Regions from separate parts of the Clostridium fungisolvens genome, predicted to be linked through region 3. Evidence: riboswitches for the same ligand, from Rfam matches in the RefSeq annotation. Region 3 holds a riboswitch; each other region holds the start of a gene.
The links. A riboswitch is a leader RNA that binds a small molecule or an ion and turns the genes downstream of it on or off. The one in region 3 is predicted to bind lysine.
Positions count from the first base shown of each region.

Region 1 (7,511 bases), 1.3 Mb from region 3:
AAACTCAAGCCATAAGCCTCACCTTTTTCTTCTGTGCAATCTTGGCTTATTATTGCAATAAATGGATTATGCTCATGACTACTTGCTCCTCTTCTACTTTCAATTGTGTGCATACCTGGAGTTAGCTTTTCTCTTATAATATGCCTTTCTCTAGCCCAGGATCCATTTAGATGTAAGAAATCAAAATCATCTCTCATAAAATCTAAACTCATACTTAATCCACGTAGGAGCTTTAAGTTACAATTCCCTTCATTTACAAATCGCGCACTTCTTGTGATAACATTATATTTTTCAAACACAGTATATAATAGATGTACTCTTAAACCAATCAAGCTGTCAATCAATACTATTTCTAAAGTTTCTGCTTCATCTTCAGCTTCAACATAAGTTGCTGGTAAACCATTAAGTTTTGGTTTACCTTTAGAAATTGTATATGATTCATACCTTAAATCAGTTATAGTTGAACCGTTTTCTAGCTGAAGTTGATAAGCAGGAGTACGAAAATCTGTATTTCCATAGGCTGGATACTCTTGAGGAAGTGTATCCAATGAGAATATCTTATCTTTATCATCTGGATTAGCTGAAAAAGAAGTTCTTCCTCTATAAACTAACATATCTTTTTCATTTACATTTCTGATTTTTTTCCCCCAATATAGGTGAGCAAGATATCCATCTTTTACAATTTGCATAATATAACTTGTATCCTTAGCTTGTAAGTGAAAAACTTTATTATCTTCATTAAATGTAATTCCCATAATCCATCAACCCTTTCATAAAAAGCTTAAAACACATGATTTATTTACACTATATTCAGTTTAACTTTATGTAATATATTTTACCAAACGCTAAATAAAACTTATACAATGATATATGATGAATTATTTTTACAAATTTATATATAATTACAGTACATTTTGAAACTCATACATCCCTATATATTGACTAATATAAAAAATCGATTAAGCTAAGTATATACAAATTTATTCCATTAACCGAAACTTTTTACAGATATCAATCGTTTATATATTGAAAGGGGGTTAAGGTATGCATACTATATCCCAATATGATAGTGACTACTATTGCAAAAAAATAGAAACTCATGGAAATACAGTTTATAAAATATGTAGATTATATTTGAAGGAAAATGCAGATATTGAAGATGTATTTCAAAAAGTATTTTTAAAACTTATTGAGAAAAAACCCTACTTTAAAAATCAAGAACATGAACGCGCTTGGTTTATTAAAGTTACTGCAAATACTTGCAAAGATTTTTTAAAAAGCTATTGGAACAAAAATACTGTTTCTATTAATGACATTGATTCTGTTACTGAAGGCATTGAGCTTAGCGAAGTATTTGAGGCTGTATTTAGTTTAGAACATAAATATAAGATAGTAATTTACATGTATTATTATGAAGGTTATTCTATCTCGGAAATATCTAATATATTAAAAGTTAATGAAGCTACGATTCGTACTCAACTCAAGAGAGCTCGTGAAAAGCTTAAAAACAAATTAGAGAGGGATGAGTTTTATGAGTAAGAAATTTAAAAAAGATCTAGACAATATACAACTGAATGATAAGTTAAAGAATAAAACTATGGATATGATAAAACAGACCTTAGACAAAGAGCATACTTCAAGAAATTTATTCTCCAGAAAAACTTTTTTTATTTTTGCTTTTACTTCTTTTGTCCTAATAATATTTATTGTTGGTATTACTGTTATTAAGGGGCCTTTTAATAATTCAGTAAAAGCAAAAGATTTAATGCAAGGTATTGGTTCTGAAAACATAACCTTAAAAGATAATCTTTCTAAGGAGTTTTTAGATTCAACTTCAGAATTTTCTATATCAATGTTTAAAGAACTTACGAAACAAAAAAATGCTGTTTATTCTCCTACATCTTTGTATCTAGCCTTAGGAAGTGTTTTAAACGGAGCTGACGGGAATACAAAGGATGAGCTTTTAAAAGCACTTTCAAAATATGGCTTAAGTAGTGATGAGCTAAATATATATTATAAAACCTTAGTTTCACGACTTCCTAGTAAGAAAAATAAGACCACCTTAAGTATTTCAAATTCCATATGGTTTGATAATGGCTTCGATGTAAATAAAGATTTCCTAAATATCAACAAGAACTTTTATAACACAGATGCATATGAGTTAAATCTGCAAGCTGAAAATGCAAAGAATCATATAAATGCTTGGGGTAAAAAGGTAACAAATAATAAAATCGGTAACATAATTGAAAGAATAGATAAAGACGATGTAATGATAATATTATCCAGTATCTACTTTAACGCCAATTGGCAAAAGCCTTTCCCTAAAAATAATACTCATAAATCAAACTTTACCACAAGTGATCACGTAAGTATTACTACTGATTTTATGAGTCAAGAGGATAACATTAAAAGTTTATCTAATAGTTCGGAGCAAATAATATCTCTCCCGTATGCTAATGGAAATCTAAGCTTCATAGCAATGATGCCAAATGAACAGACTAATATAAGAGATTATATTTCAAGTCTTAATAAAGATAGTTTTGCTAACAAGATAAGCTCATTAACATCCCAAGAACTTTATGTCTCACTTCCAAAGTTTGAAATACAATTTGGTAAATCAATTAAAAACGAATTATCAGCATTAGGTATAAAAGAGCTTTTTGATCCAACCCAAGCAAATCTCAATAAAATATCAACTAATAAAGATAGTCTATTTGTTAGTGAAATTGCACAAAACACTTATTTAAGAGTAGATGAAAATGGTACAGAAGCTTCATCTATTACCAAAGTTGATATATCAAAACAAGCTTTGACTACCTTCATCAATTTTAATCGTCCCTTTGTTTATGCCGTAATCGATAATGATACAAAATTACCTCTATTTATTGGGCTAATGGATACTCCCAATAAATAGCTTTCAAGACTGAAGAAGGAGTTTATGTGATTATTTAAAATCTTCACATAAGCTTCTTTTTTATATTTGCTAAACTTATTTATAACAACTCTTAAGCTTTTTAACCAGAGGTATATCCGCAGGTGCAAAATTGAATTTGTCTATCTCCTGAATAGTCACCCATTTTATTAAACTATGAACTGAGAGCTTTATCTCCCCACTTATAAATTGGGCGAAATATGCAAGAAGTTTTATCTGTCCATGGGAATAATCATATATGCTTTCACCTAAGAAATCACCCACTTCAATCTCAATATCAAGCTCTTCTTTTATTTCTCGCTTTAAGCACTGCTCCTCTGTCTCACCTATTTCTATCTTCCCTCCGGGGAATTCCCACATTCCTTCTTCTTTTTCATCTTTTCCCCTTTGAGCTATCAAAATCAAATTATCCTTTACGATAATAGCTGCAGTCACTTCTTTCATATGATAACTTCCTTTCAATATCAGTTTTATATATTCTAATATAATATTAAAATTACATAAATAAAAGAGCAGTAAATATTTTAATTTACTGCTCTTTAAAAGGCTTAAATTTTATTATTTTAATGTACGCTTTAAGAACTCTCTAGTACGCTCTTGAGTTGGATTCTTAAATATTTGCTCTGGAGTTCCTTCTTCTGCAATAACTCCTTTATCCATAAACACTACGCGATCAGATACTTCTTCAGCAAAGCCCATTTCATGAGTTACTATAAGCATTGTTAGTCCACTTTCAGCAAGTTCCTTCATAACCTTAAGAACTTCTCCTACCATTTCTGGATCAAGTGCTGAAGTTGGTTCATCAAATAACATTACATCTGGTTCCATTGAAAGTGCTCTAGCTATAGCTACACGCTGCCTTTGTCCACCTGATAATTGCTTTGGTTTAGCATTAATATATTGTTCCATGCCTACAACCTTCAAATACTTTCTTGCAACTTCCTCTGCTTCGGCCTTTGAACGTTTTAGCACCTTTACTTGTCCAACAACACAATTGCTTAAAACATTGTGATTATTGAAAAGATTAAATGATTGGAATACCATACCTAGTTTTGTACGATAAGCATAAATATCGTGTTTATCATCGAGGATGTTTTCACCTTTATATATGATTTCTCCACCAGTTGGCTTTTCAAGTAGATTAACACAACGTAGAAGGGTAGATTTTCCTGATCCTGATGATCCTATTATACATACAACTTCTCCCTTTTTTACTGAAAAGTCTATGTCCTTAAGCACTTCATGAGTTCCAAAAGATTTACTTAAATGTTTAATATCAATTACATTTTCCATACTATTCCCTCCTTCGTTTAATACATATTAACTTCTTTATTTTTTCTAGCTATATCTTCAGGTGTTTCTACCTGCATTTGATTTGCATACATAATGTAGTTATCTGGTCCATCTAATTTTCTTTCAATTAATCTCAATATTCTTGTTACTGTAAAAGTCATTATAAAATAAAGTATACATGCAACAAAGAATGATTCAAAGTATCTAAAATTATTTCCGGCAACAGATTTTGTTTGGAAGTATAATTCAGTTACTGAAATTACGTTAAGTACCGAAGTATCCTTTATGTTGATTACGAACTCATTACCTGTTGCTGGTAATATATTACGTATAGCTTGTGGTAATATAACATTAGTCATAACTTGAAAATGCTTCATTCCTATAGCATCTGCTGCTTCAAATTGTCCTTTATCTATCGAAACAATACCACCACGAATAATTTCTGACATATAAGCACCAGTGTTTATAGATACTATAAGTACTGCTGCAAAAAGTCTATCCATATTCAAATTAAATGCCAAAGCTGTACCATAGTAAATTACCATAGCCTGTACGATCATCGGAGTTCCACGGAATACTTCTATATAAACAAATAATAGTGCATTTACGAGCTTAAGGAAATATCTTTTAATACCCTTCTCAGGCATTGGTACAGTTCTTATAACTCCTACTAATAAACCTATTACAAACCCTATAATAGTACCAGTCAGTGCAACTAACAGAGTAGTGCCAGCTCCTCTAAGGAACATCTGCCAGTTTTCTGAAACAATTTTTACAACCCAATCAAAACTCATTTTTTTCCTCCTTCAATAATGAAACCGAATGTGGTACAGATATACTGCTTCATAGTTAACAACACTTTTCAAGTCTTTTCCTCACAACTTAGGAATGTTCTAAAAAGTTTAAAAAGAAGCGGCACATCCTTAAATACATTCGGTTTCTAATAAAAAACTGTTTTTATAACCTTCATTGACGATTTTTTTCAAAGCTATCTTCCAAATCTTATATTTGGTAGCTCTAGCATACTTGTAACATTACTATTTTGCTGCTGGTTGATTTTTTATAGCTGTATCCATTATTGTCTTTCTTTGTTCTTCTGAGATACCTGCTAATGTTTTATTAATCTTTGAAGTTAAATCACTACCCTTTGCAACACCTACAGCTATTGCTGTATCATCATCAGATGTAGTAAATCCAGTTTTGAATTCAACCATTTTGTACTTTGAATTTGCAGTTTCAGCACTTACGCCTTCTGGACGTTCTGAAACATAACCATCAATTATACCTGATTCAAGGGCAACTCTCATTGCTGGGAAGTTATCCATAGCTGGTTGTTTTTGAACACCTTGAATTTGATCTATTACTGAATAGTGGAATGTATTTAATTGAGCAGTTACTTTTGCTCCTTTGAAATCTTGTATTGATGTAGCATTTTCATACTTACCACCCTTTTTAACTACCATAACTAAGTTTGATTTGTAGTAGTTATCAGAAAAATCTATAGTCTTCTTACGTTCTGCAGTAGGTGACATACCTGCTATGATTGCATCAATTTTACCTGAAGTTAATGCTGGTACAAGACCATCCCATTCAGTTTTTACTACAACTAAATCCTTACCTAAATCTTTAGCTATCTTTTTAGCTATTTCTATATCGTATCCACCTGCATACTCTGAGCTTCCATCTATTTTTACTGCTCCATTTGAATCATCTTTTTGAGTCCAGTTAAATGGTGCATATCCAGCTTCAAGACCTATCTTAAAAGTTCCGTTAGAAGCTGAACTCTTGTCAGCATTTGCCTTTGTTCCACAACCTGCTAAAAGTACTGTAGCTGATATTGTCATTGCTATTAATAACGCTAATTTCTTTTTCATGTTTAATTATCCCCTTTTTATTAAATTTAAATTTGTATTATGCTACTTGTCCTATTTTTAAGACATTGTTTAATTCATTAATAAGTTCTCATTACATACAACCTTTTAGACTTATAAAGTTATTAAGCTCAATAATATGTAGATTCATCCATATATTGCAATTCTTACATATCTGATTGTAATAAAAAAAGACCTGAGATGAGCTCAGGTCCTAATACACAAAATTAGCCTAATACCCCTTCTTTTTCCCAAATGAGATAGCACAACTCAATAAACCGGGATGTTTATTGAGACAGTCCTGCAGTTCTTAACTGCAGACCCAGCAAATAATACTGAGAAGTATTATAAACTTCGGCGACATTTCCTTCTTCTTAGAATCATAGTACTCTCAAACTCCTCTAAGAACTATTAAACACCGCGCCTCTACCTCACTAAGTTAAAGTGAGGCCTTATTAAATTATATAAACAGTGTACAACAGGACACCATATATGTCAATATAGATTTGTTCATTATTAATTAACAATTTTTGATATTCAGCACCACTATATACACGTTTTATTAGAGTTCTCCAAAAACAAATCATGTAAATTTAAAAATTAGTTACGATTCAAAGTAATTCATCTTCACTAATTCCAAAATCAATATTATACAAATCCACCATTAACTCTAAGAGTCTGCCCTGTAACCCATTGAGCCTTATCACTTACTAAAAATTCAATAACATTTGCTATATCTTCAGTTTCACCAAGTCGTCCAAAAGCATTAGCCTTTTTCATTGCATCTATTTGCTGTTCTGTTTTTCCTACATTAAATAGATCGGTATTAACAGGCCCAGGTGCAACTGTATTTATTGTTATTCCCTTAGCTCCAAATTCTTTAGCCAATTGGCGAGTTATCTGCTCAACCGCGCCTTTTGTAGCTGCATACACACTATAGGTTGGAAGCATACTTCCTACTACAGATGTTGAGAAATTGACTATCCTACCGTTATTCTCCATTAACTTCATTGCCTGCTGACATGCAAAGTAAGTTCCCTTTACATTTATATCAAAGAGCCTATCAAAGTCTGCTTCTGTAACATCAGAAAGTAATTTATATAGTATTACCCCAGCATTATTGATTAATATATCTACTTTTCCAAAAGCTTCAATGGTCTCTGTAAACAAGTTTTCTACATCACTTACTTTGCTTATATCAGCTTGTATTTCAATAGCTTCTCCACCATTCTTTTTAATTTCATTTACCACCTCAGCTGCTTTTTCAGGACTATTTGAATAATTAACTACTACCTTAGCTCCTGCCCCAGCTAATTGTTTTGCAATAGAACTACCTATACCTCTTGATGCCCCAGTAATAATTGCTACTTTTCCATTTAATTCTTTCATCATATATCCATCCTTTCTTGCATTAA
Region 1 covers NZ_BLZR01000001.1:1,533,080-1,540,590, reverse strand. The annotation lists gene bsdtw1_RS06305 (alpha-galactosidase) at 1-755, opposite strand, end outside; gene bsdtw1_RS06300 (RNA polymerase sigma factor) at 1,045-1,539, shown strand; gene bsdtw1_RS06295 (serpin family protein) at 1,532-2,914, shown strand; gene bsdtw1_RS06290 ((deoxy)nucleoside triphosphate pyrophosphohydrolase) at 2,990-3,376, opposite strand; gene bsdtw1_RS06285 (amino acid ABC transporter ATP-binding protein) at 3,491-4,225, opposite strand; gene bsdtw1_RS06280 (amino acid ABC transporter permease) at 4,243-5,019, opposite strand; gene bsdtw1_RS06275 (transporter substrate-binding domain-containing protein) at 5,263-6,099, opposite strand; lysine riboswitch at 6,350-6,533, opposite strand; gene bsdtw1_RS06270 (SDR family oxidoreductase) at 6,745-7,488, opposite strand.
Region 1: another riboswitch for lysine. It lies ahead of bsdtw1_RS06275 (transporter substrate-binding domain-containing protein); the one in region 3 lies ahead of lysA (diaminopimelate decarboxylase).

Region 2 (7,511 bases), 3.1 Mb from region 3:
TATCAAACTTATACCAAGTAAGTTTTTTATCATCATTTAGCTGCGGTATTTCCAAGATACCATCTCCATCAATATCCTGTGCATATTTTTTCAAGCCATTTACAGTACTATTTATAAGCCTTTCAATCTTACCTTTATTCATTATATAGACATCAATATTTGAATCTTTAGATACAGCTGAGTTATCTATTAATCCGTAAGTTCCATCATTTATTTTTCCTACTACTAACTCACCTGGAAATGCAGTATTAGAAGGAGCTACACTATCACTTAAGTCTTGATATTTATCTTTCCTATATTCATAGACCTTAACAGGAGATTTCTTCTCTCCCTTGCTATTATAAGGAACAATATATATTTCAGGAATCTTATCATTATCCAAATCACCAAATGCATATCCATCTTTATTCATATCCCCGATGGTTGTCCAAGATTTATCCTTAGCAAACTTTTCTTTTATAAAGTTCAGCATAAGTTCATCTAATTTGCCAAATTCCTTCACATCTCCTCCGGCAGATATAAATTCAGCATATTTTGATACTGATTCCGGATACTTCTTTTCAGAATAAACCTTATTTAATTGATTTAATATATCCTCTTTATTAGTTTTATTGTTATCATTACTCTTACTACATCCGAATAATGACAAACTAATTATTAGAAATAAAGCTACTGTTAGATTTAATTTCTTAGTCATGCTATTCCTCCGTTTTATTATGTTGTTTCATCTTTAAAGCAGAAAAATCCTACAATATTAGGATTTTTGAATAAATATAAGTATGAGTTCACTTAATAATATTCTTACATTTTCAACTATAAAATTATAGCACAGTGAAACATTTCCTTACATCACTATAAAAATTCATTTATGCCCAATTTGGACACTTTTTTATATTTAATTGACATAAGTCTCTTATTTTCATATCCTTATACTAAATACTAATTTTATTTTAGAAAAGAGGGTTGATTATATGGATATTATAAGAAAAGTAATAGAAGAAAACTTAGAAGAAGTAATTAGTATGTGGCATAAGCTTCATGCTACTCCTGAACTTTCATTTGAAGAATATAAAACACAAGAGCTACTTCTTGAGTTTTTAAATTCTATGGGCTATGAGAGTAAGAAGATTGCTAAAACTGGATTAGTTGCGGTACTAGGAGATGATTCCAAAGCAATTGGCATAAGGACAGATATAGATGCTATAAACGTAGCAGGTCCTCGTCACTCCTGCGGACACGATTTTCATATGTCAACAGTGCTAGGCACTGCTCTAGTTTTAAAGAAATTAGGTGTAAAAAAGACAGTTAAATTTTTATTTCAGCCAGCGGAAGAAGCAATTGGTGGAGCAAAAGTTATGATTGAGGAAGGTGTTTTAAAAAATCCTGAAGTAACTGAAATGATTGGCTTTCATGTATGGCCAAAGGTTCCTGTTGGAACTATTGAAGTTTCACCTGGCCCATCTATGGCTTCAGTTGATGATTTTATCATTACTTTTAAAGGAAAAGGTGGCCATGCAGCAATGCCTTATATTTGTATAAATCCATTATATCCAGCAATGGATTTTATAAATACTATGACTATAAAAACAAAAATAGAAAACAATCCATTAAATCCTCACATTCTTACCTTCACTACTTTACAATGTGGTACAGTAGGTAATGTTATAGCCGAGGAAGCAGTAGTAAAAGGAACTGTAAGAACCTTTGATATGGCTTTTAAGAAAAAGCTTCAAAATCAAATTTTAGCCGAAGCTGAAGATATCGGCAAAAAATATAATTGTTCTGTATCATCCCATTATAATGTATATTATCCGCCTGTTATAAGCGATGAAGCTTTGACAGAAAAATTTACTAAGATTAGTAAAAAGGCTCTAGGCGAAAACAATGTTAGGCCATTGGAAAAAACTTTTACAGCAGAGGATTTTTCTTTCTATTGCGAGAAAGTTCCATCAGTACATTTTAGACTTGGTATATCTGATGGTTCTAAAGGTGAATCACCGCTACATTCACCTAATTTTGACGGATCATTCGAAGCATTGTATTATGGTATATATACTCTTGTAAACTATGTTTTAAACGCATAATCAAATTTATTTTTTATTGGGGGGAAAAGTTTTGTTAGGTACTTTAGTAAACTTTGGGGCTATTGTTATTGGAGGCATATTGGGATTACTTCTAAAAGGAGGAATACCCGAACGATTAAGCAAAACTATTATGAACGGTCTTGCTTTGTGTGTTTTGTATATAGGTATATCTGGTACCTTAAAAGGAGATAATCCACTATTAATAATTATTTCAATTGCAGTAGGAGCATTAATTGGTGAGCTCATTGATATTGATAACTTACTAAGCAAATTTGGAGAATTCATTGAAGAAAAATTTAATAAAATGACAAAGAACTCCCCTATTGCTGAAGGATTTGTCACTTCATCATTATTATTTTGCGTTGGAGCTATGGCAATAGTTGGTTCCCTCCAAAGTGGTCTTGAGGGAAATCATACTGTACTATTTAACAAATCCATTCTAGATGGTATTTCATCAATAGTTTTTGCTTCATCACTTGGTATTGGCGTTATATTCTCTGCCTTTGCAGTACTAATATATCAAGGAGCTATAACACTACTTGCTACGCTGATTCAAGGAATCTTAACAACTACAGTAATAAACAGCATGACAGCAGTAGGAAGCTTGCTTATTATTGGTTTAAGCTTTAATATGCTAGGTATTACTAAAATTAAGGTAGCGAACCTACTTCCTGCCATAATAATACCTATGATATATTCCTTTTTTGCATAGTTAAAGACTTTTATTTCTAGCTAATTTAGAGAACAAGCTCTACAGCTTTCTATTAATTCATTTAGAAAGCTGTAGAGCTCAACATAAAAAAGTCAGCTTACAAGTATTCTGTAAGCTGACTTTTTATTACAAGTTAAAATGCTTAGCTGCTGTTTCAATAGCTTTAATCTTATGCTCTTGTTTTATGGCACAGGTAATTCTGATTTCAGATGTTGTAATCATCTTAACTTCTATATTTGCATCAGAAAACACCTTGAATAGTCTTGCCGCAACCCCAGTAGTATTTTTCATTCCTAACCCTACTAGTGAAAACTTTGTTATATCTTCATCTATTAGTATATTGTCCTTATTTGAAAAATCAGTTAATATTTCCATGCACTCATTTATTTCATTCTTAGGTATTGTGAATGATACATTCACTAAATTCTCCATAGGCGCTGTCTGAGAAATCATATCTATATTAATTTTTCTATTTGCAATTGCCTCAAATAAATCTGATAAAATATTTATATTAGAAGATAAATTTTGTACTGTTACGGAAACATCCTCATCGCTAGTTGCAAGACCTGTTACTGGTTTACTCTCTAAATTCATATCCTTTACCCCCTTAATTACTGTTCCTTTAATATCACTACAACTAAGTCCTACATATATAGGAATATCATATTTTTGTGCGAGTTCTACACTTCTAGAGTGCATTACCTGAGCTCCGAGACTGGCAAGCTCAAGCATCTCTTCATAATCTATAAAATCAAGTTTCTTAGCTTCCTTAAACTTTCTTGGATCGCAGCTATATATACCATCTACATCAGTATATATTTCACATTCTCCTTTAAGCTTTACCGCCAGTGCCACTGCAGAAGTGTCAGAGCCACCTCTTCCAAGGGTTGTAATGTCCCCAATTTCATTTACTCCTTGAAATCCTGCAACAATAACGATCTTTCCTTCGTTAAGACTACTTTTTATCTTCTTTACGTCAATATCATCAATTAGAGACTTTCCATAAATACCTGAAGTCTTTATTCCGATTTGATATGCTGTATAGCTTATAGCATCATACCCTTTATTCTTTAGCGCCATTGCTAAAAGTGAAGCCGATATAATTTCACCTGTAGAAATTAACGCATCCATCTCTCTCTTATCAGGATTTTCGCTAACTGACATTGCAAGATTGATTAGGTCATCAGTTGTATCCCCCATAGCTGATACAACCGCAACTACGTTATTTCCTTTATTTTTCTTTTTTATAAGCGTATCTGCTACTTTTTGTATTTTTTCAGCTGTAGCCACTGAACTTCCACCATATTTTTGTACTACTGTCTTCAACTAGAAGCCCCCTTTTCCCTTATAACGAAATTTGCTAATACAACTTTCATTAGTAACCTTTTTTCAATATACCTTTTCTAAATCTATGTTAAGATAATTGAGCAGATAATATGCTTTATTTTCCACAGATTTAGATAAAAAACTTAAAGTAAATTCTCGGAACATAGTAAAAAATAAAAAAATAAATGCAGCCAAGGTACACCTTAGCTGCATAAAAATACAAAAATATTAAATACGCATCTCGTGTCACCTTGTAGCTCTCCACTTATAAATTTAAGTGACAACTATACATATCTTATACGTATAGCCAGAGAATATATTCGCAGTACATTCTCTTCGGCTGTTGTTCCTTTCTTCATGAATCATCACTTGCCAGCTACTCATGAGTACTTTTAACATCCAGCACCTCTACCCTAGGTTTCTTTAGATAATATTAAGTTCACTTTATGCTAACATATTATCAATAACTTTTCAATACCTAAATTAAACATATTAAAATATTTTTCTCATTAAATATATTTCTATGTTTTGTATATAAAAAGAATATTTATTCATTTTTATTTATAAACTTCAAACTTATCTGTTAAATCTTAAAGCAACCCGTTTATACACTACCACTTAATGGTTAATTTACAAAAGATTTAGATTGCATTTTTCACTTACTCCTATTTATAATAATTATTAATTGATGATAATTATAAGTAGACCACTTAATTCAAACAAAGTGCTAAACAGCATCAAACATTTTAATAGCTTACTAAGGAGAATATATATATGAACAATTCTTTTAACCATATTATAAGCATTGCACCCATGGTGGATAGGACCGATAGGCATTTTAGGTACTTTGCTAGACTGTTAACTAAAAACACCTTATTATATACTGAAATGATTACAGCTCAGGCAATAATAAATGGGGATAGAAAAAAGCTTTTAGATTTTTCTCCTATTGAAAACCCAATAGCACTCCAAATAGCAGGATCTAATCCTGAAGAGTTGTATAAGGCAGTAAAAATAGCTGAAGAATGGAATTACGATGAGATAAACTTAAATGCAGGCTGCCCTTCAGATAGAGTTTCAGGAAATATGATGGGTGCATCATTAATGGCTTATCCTGAATTAATAGCTGAAATGATTTCTTCAATGAAGAGTGCAACTAAAAAGCCTGTTACAGTAAAACATAGAATAGGAATTAGCAGTTCTAAAGTTACTTCTTCATTTATGCCTTACGGATCGTTTCATGATTTCGAGCATCTTTCAGACTTTATGAGCATAATAAATAAGGCAGCTCCTGATAGAAATATAATACATGCTAGAATTGCTATTTTAGAAGGATTAAGCCCTAAAGAAAATAGAGATATTCCCCCTCTAAACTACGACATGGTATATGCTATAAAAAAAGAGTTTACGAATTCTATTATTGAGATAAATGGAGGAATCAAAACCTTAGACGATATACATGAGCATTTAACACATGTAGATAGTGTCATGATTGGGAGAGAAGCATATTCAAATCCTGCTTTTATGGCTAGATTTGATTCATTATACAACTGCCAAACCTTAACCTCATTAACTAGAAGGGACGTCATTGAAGGTTTTCTCCCTTATATTGAAAATTTAGAAAACAAGGGGGAGAATGCACACCTGGCATTATCACATACTATCGGCCTATTTCAAAATCAGCCCGGAAGCTCTTTGTGGAAGAGATTGATTTCAACACCTTCTAAAGGCACTAAAAGTACTATACTAAGAGATGCCTTAGATTCTTTACCTCATGATGTACTTGATAAAAAAATATAATTTTACAATTCTAAATTTGCTTATACAGCAAAAAGAGTTTGAGAAATCTCAAACTCTTTTAATAATTATCTTACTTTGTTTTAGGTGTATATTTGTGGTGAAGTAAATGATGTGCTCTTCCTTCGCCTGGAGTTCCCATGTAAGTTTCGTACATCTTTAATAATGCAACATTTTCATGAGACTTTCTCTTCTTCATACCCTTATCTTCATTATAAAGCACAGATGCTCTTACAGCCTTTATGTCAACAGTCTCTAATGTAGCTGAGCTAACATGAGGTTGTCCACCACCGTTTACACAACCACCTTCACAAGCCATAACTTCTATGAAGTGATATTCTTTTTCTTTCATTCTGTCAGACTTCATAAATTCGAATAAGTTAGCAGCTCCATTGATTACAGCAACATTGTAGTTGTTTCCGCCAATTTCAACTGTAGCTTCTTTTATTCCCTGTAAACCTCTTACCATTTCGTAATCAACATTTTCAAGATCTTTCTTTTCAACAAAGTCCTTAGCAGTTCTTAATGCTGCTTCCATAACTCCGCCTGTTGCTCCGAATATAGTACCAGCACCAGTGTATTCTCCCATAGCTGGATCAGCTATACCATCTTCAAGTGCTGCGAAATTCATCTTAACTTCTTTTATCATCTTAGCAATTTCTCTTACAGTTAAAACTGCATCAATTTGTCTAAGACCGTTGATTTCCATTTCTGGTCTATCAGCTTCAGCTTTCTTTGATGTACATGGCATAACAGTTACAGTAAATACATTCTTAGGATCTAAGCCTGCTATTTCTGGATAGTATGTCTTAGTTGCTGTACCAAAGATTTGTTGTGGTGACTTAGCTGATGAAAGATTTCCAAGCATATCTGGGAAATAGTTCTCAACTTGTCTAACCCAACCTGGGCAGCAAGAAGTAAACATTGGGAATGGACCGTTAGCTTCTATTCTTTGAATTAATTCTGTAGCTTCTTCCATGATTGTCATGTCAGCTCCAAAGTTTATATCAAATACTTTGTCAAAACCTAAGTTTCTTAAAGCTGTATAAGCTTTTCCTGTTACATCTACTCCAAATCCCATATTAAATAATTCACCTAAAGAAGTTCTTACAGATGGAGCCATAGCAACTATAACGTGCTTTTCTGGATCAGCTAAAGCTTCTTTAACTCTATCAATATGAAGTTTCTCTGATAATGCATCTACTGGGCAAGCTATAATACATTGTCCACATAATAAGCAATTAGTGTCATCAAAGCATTTACCGCTTTCATTTCCTATAACCTTTTGTCCATCTTTTTCAACAAACTGTATTGAGCTTGTTCCAGTCTTCTTCTCACACTTAGCAACACATCTACCGCAAAGTACACATTTAGTTCTATCAATTACAAGTGAAGCACTTCTATCATCAACGTATTCTGACTTATCAGCCACTACGAATGGTTTAGATGCTTTTGCTTTAGTCTTAATTACTAACTTTAAGAATTCACAGTTTTCTCTTCTCTTACAAGGTCCACATTTGAATTCATGTCTATCAAGCATAGTTGATACTCTTTCTTTTATGTGGTTTTGAACTCTTTCAGAATTAGTTGTT
Region 2 covers NZ_BLZR01000001.1:3,308,132-3,315,642, forward strand. The annotation lists gene bsdtw1_RS14635 (DL-endopeptidase inhibitor IseA family protein) at 1-697, opposite strand, end outside; gene bsdtw1_RS14640 (M20 metallopeptidase family protein) at 972-2,084, shown strand; gene bsdtw1_RS14645 (DUF554 domain-containing protein) at 2,116-2,796, shown strand; gene bsdtw1_RS14650 (aspartate kinase) at 2,923-4,122, opposite strand; lysine riboswitch at 4,369-4,541, opposite strand; gene dusA (tRNA dihydrouridine(20/20a) synthase DusA) at 4,897-5,922, shown strand; gene bsdtw1_RS14660 (ferredoxin hydrogenase) at 5,993-7,511, opposite strand, start outside.
Region 2: another riboswitch for lysine. It lies ahead of bsdtw1_RS14650 (aspartate kinase); the one in region 3 lies ahead of lysA (diaminopimelate decarboxylase).

Region 3 (7,511 bases):
AAATGCATCTGGGAGCTTTCCTTGATATTTTGCACCTGAATCTTGTAAGTTTTTAACAAGATCTTTATCACCTAGGTTCACTGTATATAGTATCTTACCATAATCACTGCTTTGTTTATTTGGTATTATAGTTAGCTTTTGACTTGTAATAGTTACAGTATCTACCTTTTTATCTTTTAACATACTTTGAAATTCATCATATGTAATATTCTCTGTCATCATCTCAGTTTTAGTATAATTAAAAGCAAATAATAACCCTAAAGCTATTATTCCATATATAATAGCATATTGCCATTTCTTATTATTCTTAAACATATTTGCACCTCTTTTCATTTGTCATATTATATAAATTGCTCTCTTTATAATTGAACTTACATTTTTAAAATTATCTTTCTCTGGATAAACTACTTTAGTAGCCCAATCCTGTCAAATGGGAAAACCCTAACTCTTGCTTTTCCTTGTATATCCTTAGCATCAATATATGGATTGTTCCAATATCTTGCATCTGCAGAATTAGCTCTGTTATCTCCGAGCATTAAATACTTTCCTTCAGGAATCTTAAAACTTCCTGTTTTACTATCTGGATTCTTTACATAATCTTCTTGAAGATATTTGCCGTCAATATAAACATCTCCATTATCTTTTATCTCTACAGTTTCTCCAGGCAACCCAACTACTCTTTTTATAAGTAAGTCTTTAAGCTCATTTGAATAAAAAACCAATATATCTCCTCTTTTTATATTTTGAGGATTATAAATCTTGGTCACAAACATTTGATCACCTTTTTTTATAGTTGGATACATTGATTCTGTTGGAACTGAAACTTTGTATAAAAGAAATTTATTAATAAGCATGGCAAGCAATATAGCTGCACCAATAGGTACTACCCAATCTAATAAAAATTTGACCATAGGATTTCTATTACTACTTTTCTCCATCATTCCACATACCTTTCATTAAATCTTCTACAATTGATTTCCTTTTATCTGTTAAATCTCTGTCTATATAATAAATTGAATCTTTTTTTACCAATACATCGCCTTCTTTAGGTACTCCTTCAATATTATTGACATTAATTTTAAAAATTTCTTCATTTACCTCACAAACGGCAATATTGTTTTCTATTCTATCTATTATTATATATTCTTTAGATGATTTCATATTATCTCCTCTATTATGTATGCATCACTCCGTAATGAAATTTATTATTTTTAAATTCTCTCACCAGAACTCGTGAGAGCTTAAAAAATAGCTTTCGGATCGAAGTAGTACATCTTTAGCTGAACTACTTAACAATTAAAATACACCTTATATAAGTATATCATAATAAATTTTTTTTTCTATTGTAGATAGATAATTTAAAGGTTATTTTTCCACTTGCTGTAAATGCATTGTATAAAATTTAATTGGGTGAATTATATGATATACCTTTTCTACCTTTATGTAAATAGTTTGGCCTTAAAAATAATATATAGGCGCCACATTCTTCTATTTTACTGTTTAACTTATATTATGTTTCATTGAAAGTAAAAAACAACAGAGTGTCGATATATTCAACACTCTGTGTAAATCTTCAATTACTAGTTTATACAGATAAACTTTCTAATAAAACTAAATTTAAACTTGATTTAAAATTCAATTTTATAATATAATTCTATATTTCATTGCTAATTACATCTGCATAAGTTTCTCTTTTACAAACAAGTCTATCTTCACCATCTTTTATCATAACAACAGCTGCCTTAGGAACCTTATTATAATTATTAGCCATAGAATAACCATAGGCACCTGTTGACATTATAGCCAATAAATCACCAGTTTGAACCTTTGGTAATCTTATATTATTTATTAATATATCTCCAGATTCGCAGCACTTTCCAGCTACGGTTACGTCTTCTAGCTCGTCAGAATTGACTTTATTAGCTACTATTGATTCGTATTCAGCATTATATAACGCTGGTCTAATATTATCAGTCATTCCACCATCTACAGATATATACTTTCTTATTGACGGAACTTCTTTAATTGACCCAACTTTATATAATGTAATTCCCGCATTTCCAACTATAGATCTTCCTGGCTCTATAGTAAGTATAGGCATATCTAATCCTAAGTCTTCACAAACTTGATCAGCCTTACTTAAGATTGCTGCACAGTATTCACTTGCTGGTTTTGGTTCATCATCAGAATTATAATAAATTCCGAAACCACCTCCAAGATCAAGTTCTTTTATTAGATATCCTGTGGCATTATAAATATCCTTAATAATTGTTAGCATTATCTCAGTTGCATCTTCATAAGGTGTTATATCGAATATTTGAGATCCTATATGACAATGTAACCCAGAAAGTTCTACATTCTGTAATGATAAAACCTTATTAACAACATTTAATACATTATCGCCTATATATGCAAAGCCAAATTTTGAATCTAGCTGACCAGTCTTGATATACTCATGTGTATGAGCTTCTATACCTGGAGTTATTCTTAAATAAATTCGTTGCTTCTTATTATGCTTTCTAGCAATCTTGTCGATAAGTTCTATCTCCATTTCATTATCTGCTACAAAAGTACCTACACCAAGATCGATTCCTAGTTCAATTTCGTCAATTGTCTTGTTATTTCCATGGAAATATACTTTTTCCAACGGGAATCCAGATTTATATGCTGTAAAAAGCTCTCCACCTGACACAACATCTAAATATAGATTCTCATCTTTTATAATCCTGCACATTGCAAGAGTTAAGAATGCCTTTCCAGCGTACGCAACTCTATTATTTCTATTTTCACAATTAAATCCATTGTAATATTCTCTACAATTCTGTCTAATAAGATTTTCATCAAAAACATACAGCGGTGTAGAATATTTTTCTGCAAGCTCTGTAGCTCTAACCCCATTGATTGATAATACATTCTCATCAATATTCATACTTCCAAACAATTTCATAAACATTGCCTCCCCAATTTTAACTAATAAGATCTCTTTTACTCTTTACCTTATTATGATTTAAGTGCCACTCCTAAATTATGATATTCTTCAACATCAAATAGTGCAATCAGGCATATGTAAAATTAGCCAAAGCATTTAAGATTCTGTGATACTTAATTTTATAGCCTCTAAAAAAGTAAAAAACGTCACAGAAAATATCTGTGACGGGTAGAATTCGCTATAAGGTGAAATTGCAGAAATGAATTTTTATCTTATGATATAACTCTAAAATATATCAAAAGCCTTTGAAAATACTATATCGCAATTCTTAATCCCTTGTAGCTCTCCACTTTAATAATTGAAAGATAACACTATAATTATCTTTCTTTAAAGTGACAGTTATATACATATTATATATATAACCAGAAAAAAACTTCGCCAAGTTATCTTCTTCGGCTATTTTTCCTTTCTTTATTCATCTACACTTGCCAGCTCCAAATAAATACTTTTAAAAACAGCACCTCTACCCTAGGTTTCGTTTAATACGTTGAATCGGATAATACTTTAATATTATTAACGACTCGACATTATTCAATTTTATTTATAATTTAACTACTATGATATCATATTAAAATAAATATGCAATACAAAATAGAAATAATTAATATAGAATGTACTTCCAAAGTCTACATTTCAAGGATGATTCACTCTTAAATTATGCTTAAGAAATCATCTATATAGATATATCGCTATTCTTTATCACTTCTGTATTTAACCATAAGTTCGCTAAATATCTCACCAGAACTAGGAGGTGTATATGTTATAGCGTTTGCTCCTGCAATTATCGTCTCTTTTATACTTTCAGTTGTTGGTCCGCCTGTAGCGATAATAGGGAAGTCTGGAAACTTCTTTCTTACATTACGGACTATTTCGGCAGTATTTTTCCCACCTGAGACATTTAATATGTTAGCTCCTGCTTCTATTCTACCTTCAAAATCATCGTTTTCAGATACAACAGTAACTATTATCGGTATATCTACTGTATTTCTCAATTTACTTACAATCTCATTTGAAGTAGGTGCATTTACTACAACTCCCATAGCACCTTTAAATTCCGCATCCAATGCAAGATTTATAACTCTCATTCCTTGAGTTATACCTCCTCCTACTCCACAAAAAACTGGAACGTCTGCAGCAAGCATCAAAGCTTCAGTAATAATAGGCTGAGGAGTAAATGGATATACTGCAATTATTGCATCAGCATTAGTGTTTTTTATTATTGCAACATCAGTAGTAAATACTAATGACTTTATTCTTTTGCCGAATATCTTTATTCCACTTGCATCCCTTATAACTGCAGGCATTTCTATTAAGTGATTTCTTAGAGCTCCTTTAATCTCAGGTACATACTTTGGCTCTTTATTTGTATTTCCTATCATTTAAATATCCCCCTTTCCCTTCCATAAAAATATATAATTAATAAATTGTAAATATCAAAGAAATTAAGCAAAAACTCTTTTACAATTAAAATATATATACAAACGAATTTTGCCTTATTACAATTTCCTAAAGAATAAAAATAATTTGAAAATTAACTATATTTTAATACAACAAGTTTCTCTTGTCATTTTTTTTATATTAATTTTTCTTTAATTCATATGACAATATTATTCAAAATATAACAAATATAATTATTTTAATTCATTAAGTATCTTCCTAACTACTGCTTTTCCTATCTTATCTTCAGTCATTTCACCTATTGCATCTTCAATATTGCTCCAATCTAACCATTCCACTTCCGAAGACTTTATAATTTCTCCTGATTTGTAGTGTGCTATATATGTAAGCATGAGTAGATCTTTCCCTTTAACATAATCACTACCTAAATATTTTATGTTGTCTACTATTAATCCCGTTTCTTCTTTTACCTCTCTATAAACAGCATCTTCAGCTTTTTCATCGGGGCTGATATAACCTGAAACAAGTACTTTTGAATTTTTATATATATAGCTTTGCTTAAGTAGCAGTATCTTATTCTCCTTTATAATGGCAACAACAATACAAGGTCTTGGCACATCAAAAAACATCATATCATCCTCTGAACAATATGGTACTCCCCCCTCATCCCAACTATGTCTTTCTTCAAGCTTCTTCCCACAAAGTGGACAATATACGAATTTCATGTCATTCCCCCTAAAATTACCTTACAATATATTCTATATACTATAATATCACTTGAACTTCCCTTTTCAAAGTTATGCTGTTTGGAGTAACCTCAGAGCAATATGCAAAGACATCAACCCCATTTTTAGCTGCATATCTTAATGCCTCACCAAATTCAGGATCTGTTTCATCATGAGGCGTAAATGCTTTTATATCATCTAGTTGTATAAGAAATATAACTCCAGCTCCTTTTCCTTGTCTTTTAACCTCTACAAGTTCCAATAAATGCTTTCTCCCTCTTTCAGTAGGCGCATCTGGAAAGCTAGCAATTCCATCTTTTTCTAAAGTCACTCCTTTAACTTCTAAATAATATTCTGAGCCAATATCATCACTAAGTTTAAAATCAAATCTGCTATTTCCAAAAGTTTTTTCTCTCATTATTATATTATATTTCTCCAAGGAAGGAATCATTTTATTTATCAGTGCCTCTTGTACTACCTTATTTGGGATATGTGAATCTATACTTATGAGATTTTCCCCTTTGTATGCAGCTATTAAATCATATTGTGTTTTTCTTTCCGGCGAATCCTCCTTTCTAAGTATAACCGTTGTTCCTGGTATCAAGATTTCTTTGCATCTCCCTGTATTGGGAACATGAGTCATTATTTCCTTACCTTCTAGTACTACATACCCTTGAAATCTATTTGGCCTTTTAACGAATACTGCTTCTAGCACAGGTTTCTCTATTAACATATTAATCACCTTCATAATATATTTAAGATAGTTATCCACATTATTCACACATATTGTCCACATAAAATGTGTGCAATGTTAATACTTAACCATAAAATTTATATCTTCCCTTATAATTATTGCTTTTATGTAAGTTTTTGTAGGTTTATATACTATTTTGTTGTAGCATATTTATTAAATTGAGTATGCTAAACTCTAATAATTAACCTAATTATATTATTTTCTTATGGCATATGGCAATAAATATTAGTTTTCCCACTACTTATCCACATTTATTCACAGGTTTGTATACAAAAATGTGGACAACTAATATAAAAATCGGCTTTTTTGTGAATAAATCAATACTTTTTATAAAAACAACTTTTTTCTACATTTTCTCCGAAAAAAATACTAATTTTATAGACAAAAATAAGGAATTACCCTTAAGAGTAACTCCTTATATATTCATTTATAGGCTTCAGCCCTATTACGTTCTACACATATATAAACTCGATAAACTCCGGAAGTAAATCGAGTTATATAAGTTATGGTGACTCCTAGGGGAATCGAACCCCTGTTACCACCGTGAAAGGGTGGTGTCTTGACCGCTTGACCAAGGAGCCATGAACCTAGCGACCACTTACTCTCCCACACAGTCGCCCATGCAGTACCATCAGCCGTCTAAGTCTTAACCTTCGTGTTCGGTATGGGTACGGGTGTAACCCTTAGACGCATCATCACTAGATATTGAAAGATTATTCTTTCAAAATTGCACTTAAGTTTACTTTGTAATATCTTGTATTGGTCAAGCCCTCGACCTATTAGTATCGGTCAGCTGAACATGTTACCATGCTTACACCTCCGACCTATCAACCTCGTGTTCTTCGAGGGGTCTTACTAGCTTACGCTATGGGAAATCTAATCTTGAGGTGGGCTTCACGCTTAGATGCTTTCAGCGTTTATCCCTTCCCGACGTAGCTACCCAGCTATGCTCCTGGCGGAACAACTGGTGCACCAGAGGTCAGTCCATCCCGGTCCTCTCGTACTAAGGACAGCTCCTCTCAAATTTCCTACGCCCGCGACGGATAGGGACCGAACTGTCTCACGACGTTCTGAACCCAGCTCGCGTGCCGCTTTAATGGGCGAACAGCCCAACCCTTGGGACCTACTTCAGCCCCAGGATGCGACGAGCCGACATCGAGGTGCCAAACCTCCCCGTCGATGTGGACTCTTGGGGGAGATCAGCCTGTTATCCCCGAGGTAGCTTTTATCCGTTGAGCGATGGCCCTCCCACGAGGTACCACCGGATCACTAAGCCCGACTTTCGTCCCTGCTCCACTTGTGGGTGTCGCAGTCAGGCTCCCTTCTGCCTTTGCACTCTACGAACGATTTCCGACCGTTCTGAGGGAACCTTTGGGCGCCTCCGTTACTTTTTTGGAGGCGACCGCCCCAGTCAAACTGCCCACCTAACAATGTCCCGTCACCAGCTTCATGGTGCCCGGTTAGAATCCCAGTACTGTCAGGGTGGTATCCCAAGGACGACTCCACATCCCCTAACGAGGATGCTTCCAAGTCTCCCACCTATCCTGTACAGACAATACCGAAACTCAATGCTAAGCTACAGTAAAGCTCTACGGGGTCTTTCCGTCCAATCGCGGGTAGCAAGCATCTTCACTTGCACTACAAC
Region 3 covers NZ_BLZR01000001.1:220,271-227,781, reverse strand. The annotation lists gene ftsH (ATP-dependent zinc metalloprotease FtsH) at 1-315, opposite strand, end outside; gene lepB (signal peptidase I) at 405-938, opposite strand; gene bsdtw1_RS00920 (DUF3006 domain-containing protein) at 925-1,161, opposite strand; gene lysA (diaminopimelate decarboxylase) at 1,655-2,947, opposite strand; lysine riboswitch at 3,261-3,463, opposite strand; gene bsdtw1_RS00910 (beta/alpha barrel domain-containing protein) at 3,679-4,368, opposite strand; gene bsdtw1_RS00905 (NAD(+) diphosphatase) at 4,621-5,112, opposite strand; gene sfsA (DNA/RNA nuclease SfsA) at 5,153-5,845, opposite strand; tRNA gene bsdtw1_RS00895 (tRNA-Glu) at 6,373-6,447, opposite strand; rRNA gene rrf (5S ribosomal RNA) at 6,452-6,569, opposite strand; rRNA gene bsdtw1_RS00885 (23S ribosomal RNA) at 6,626-7,511, opposite strand, start outside.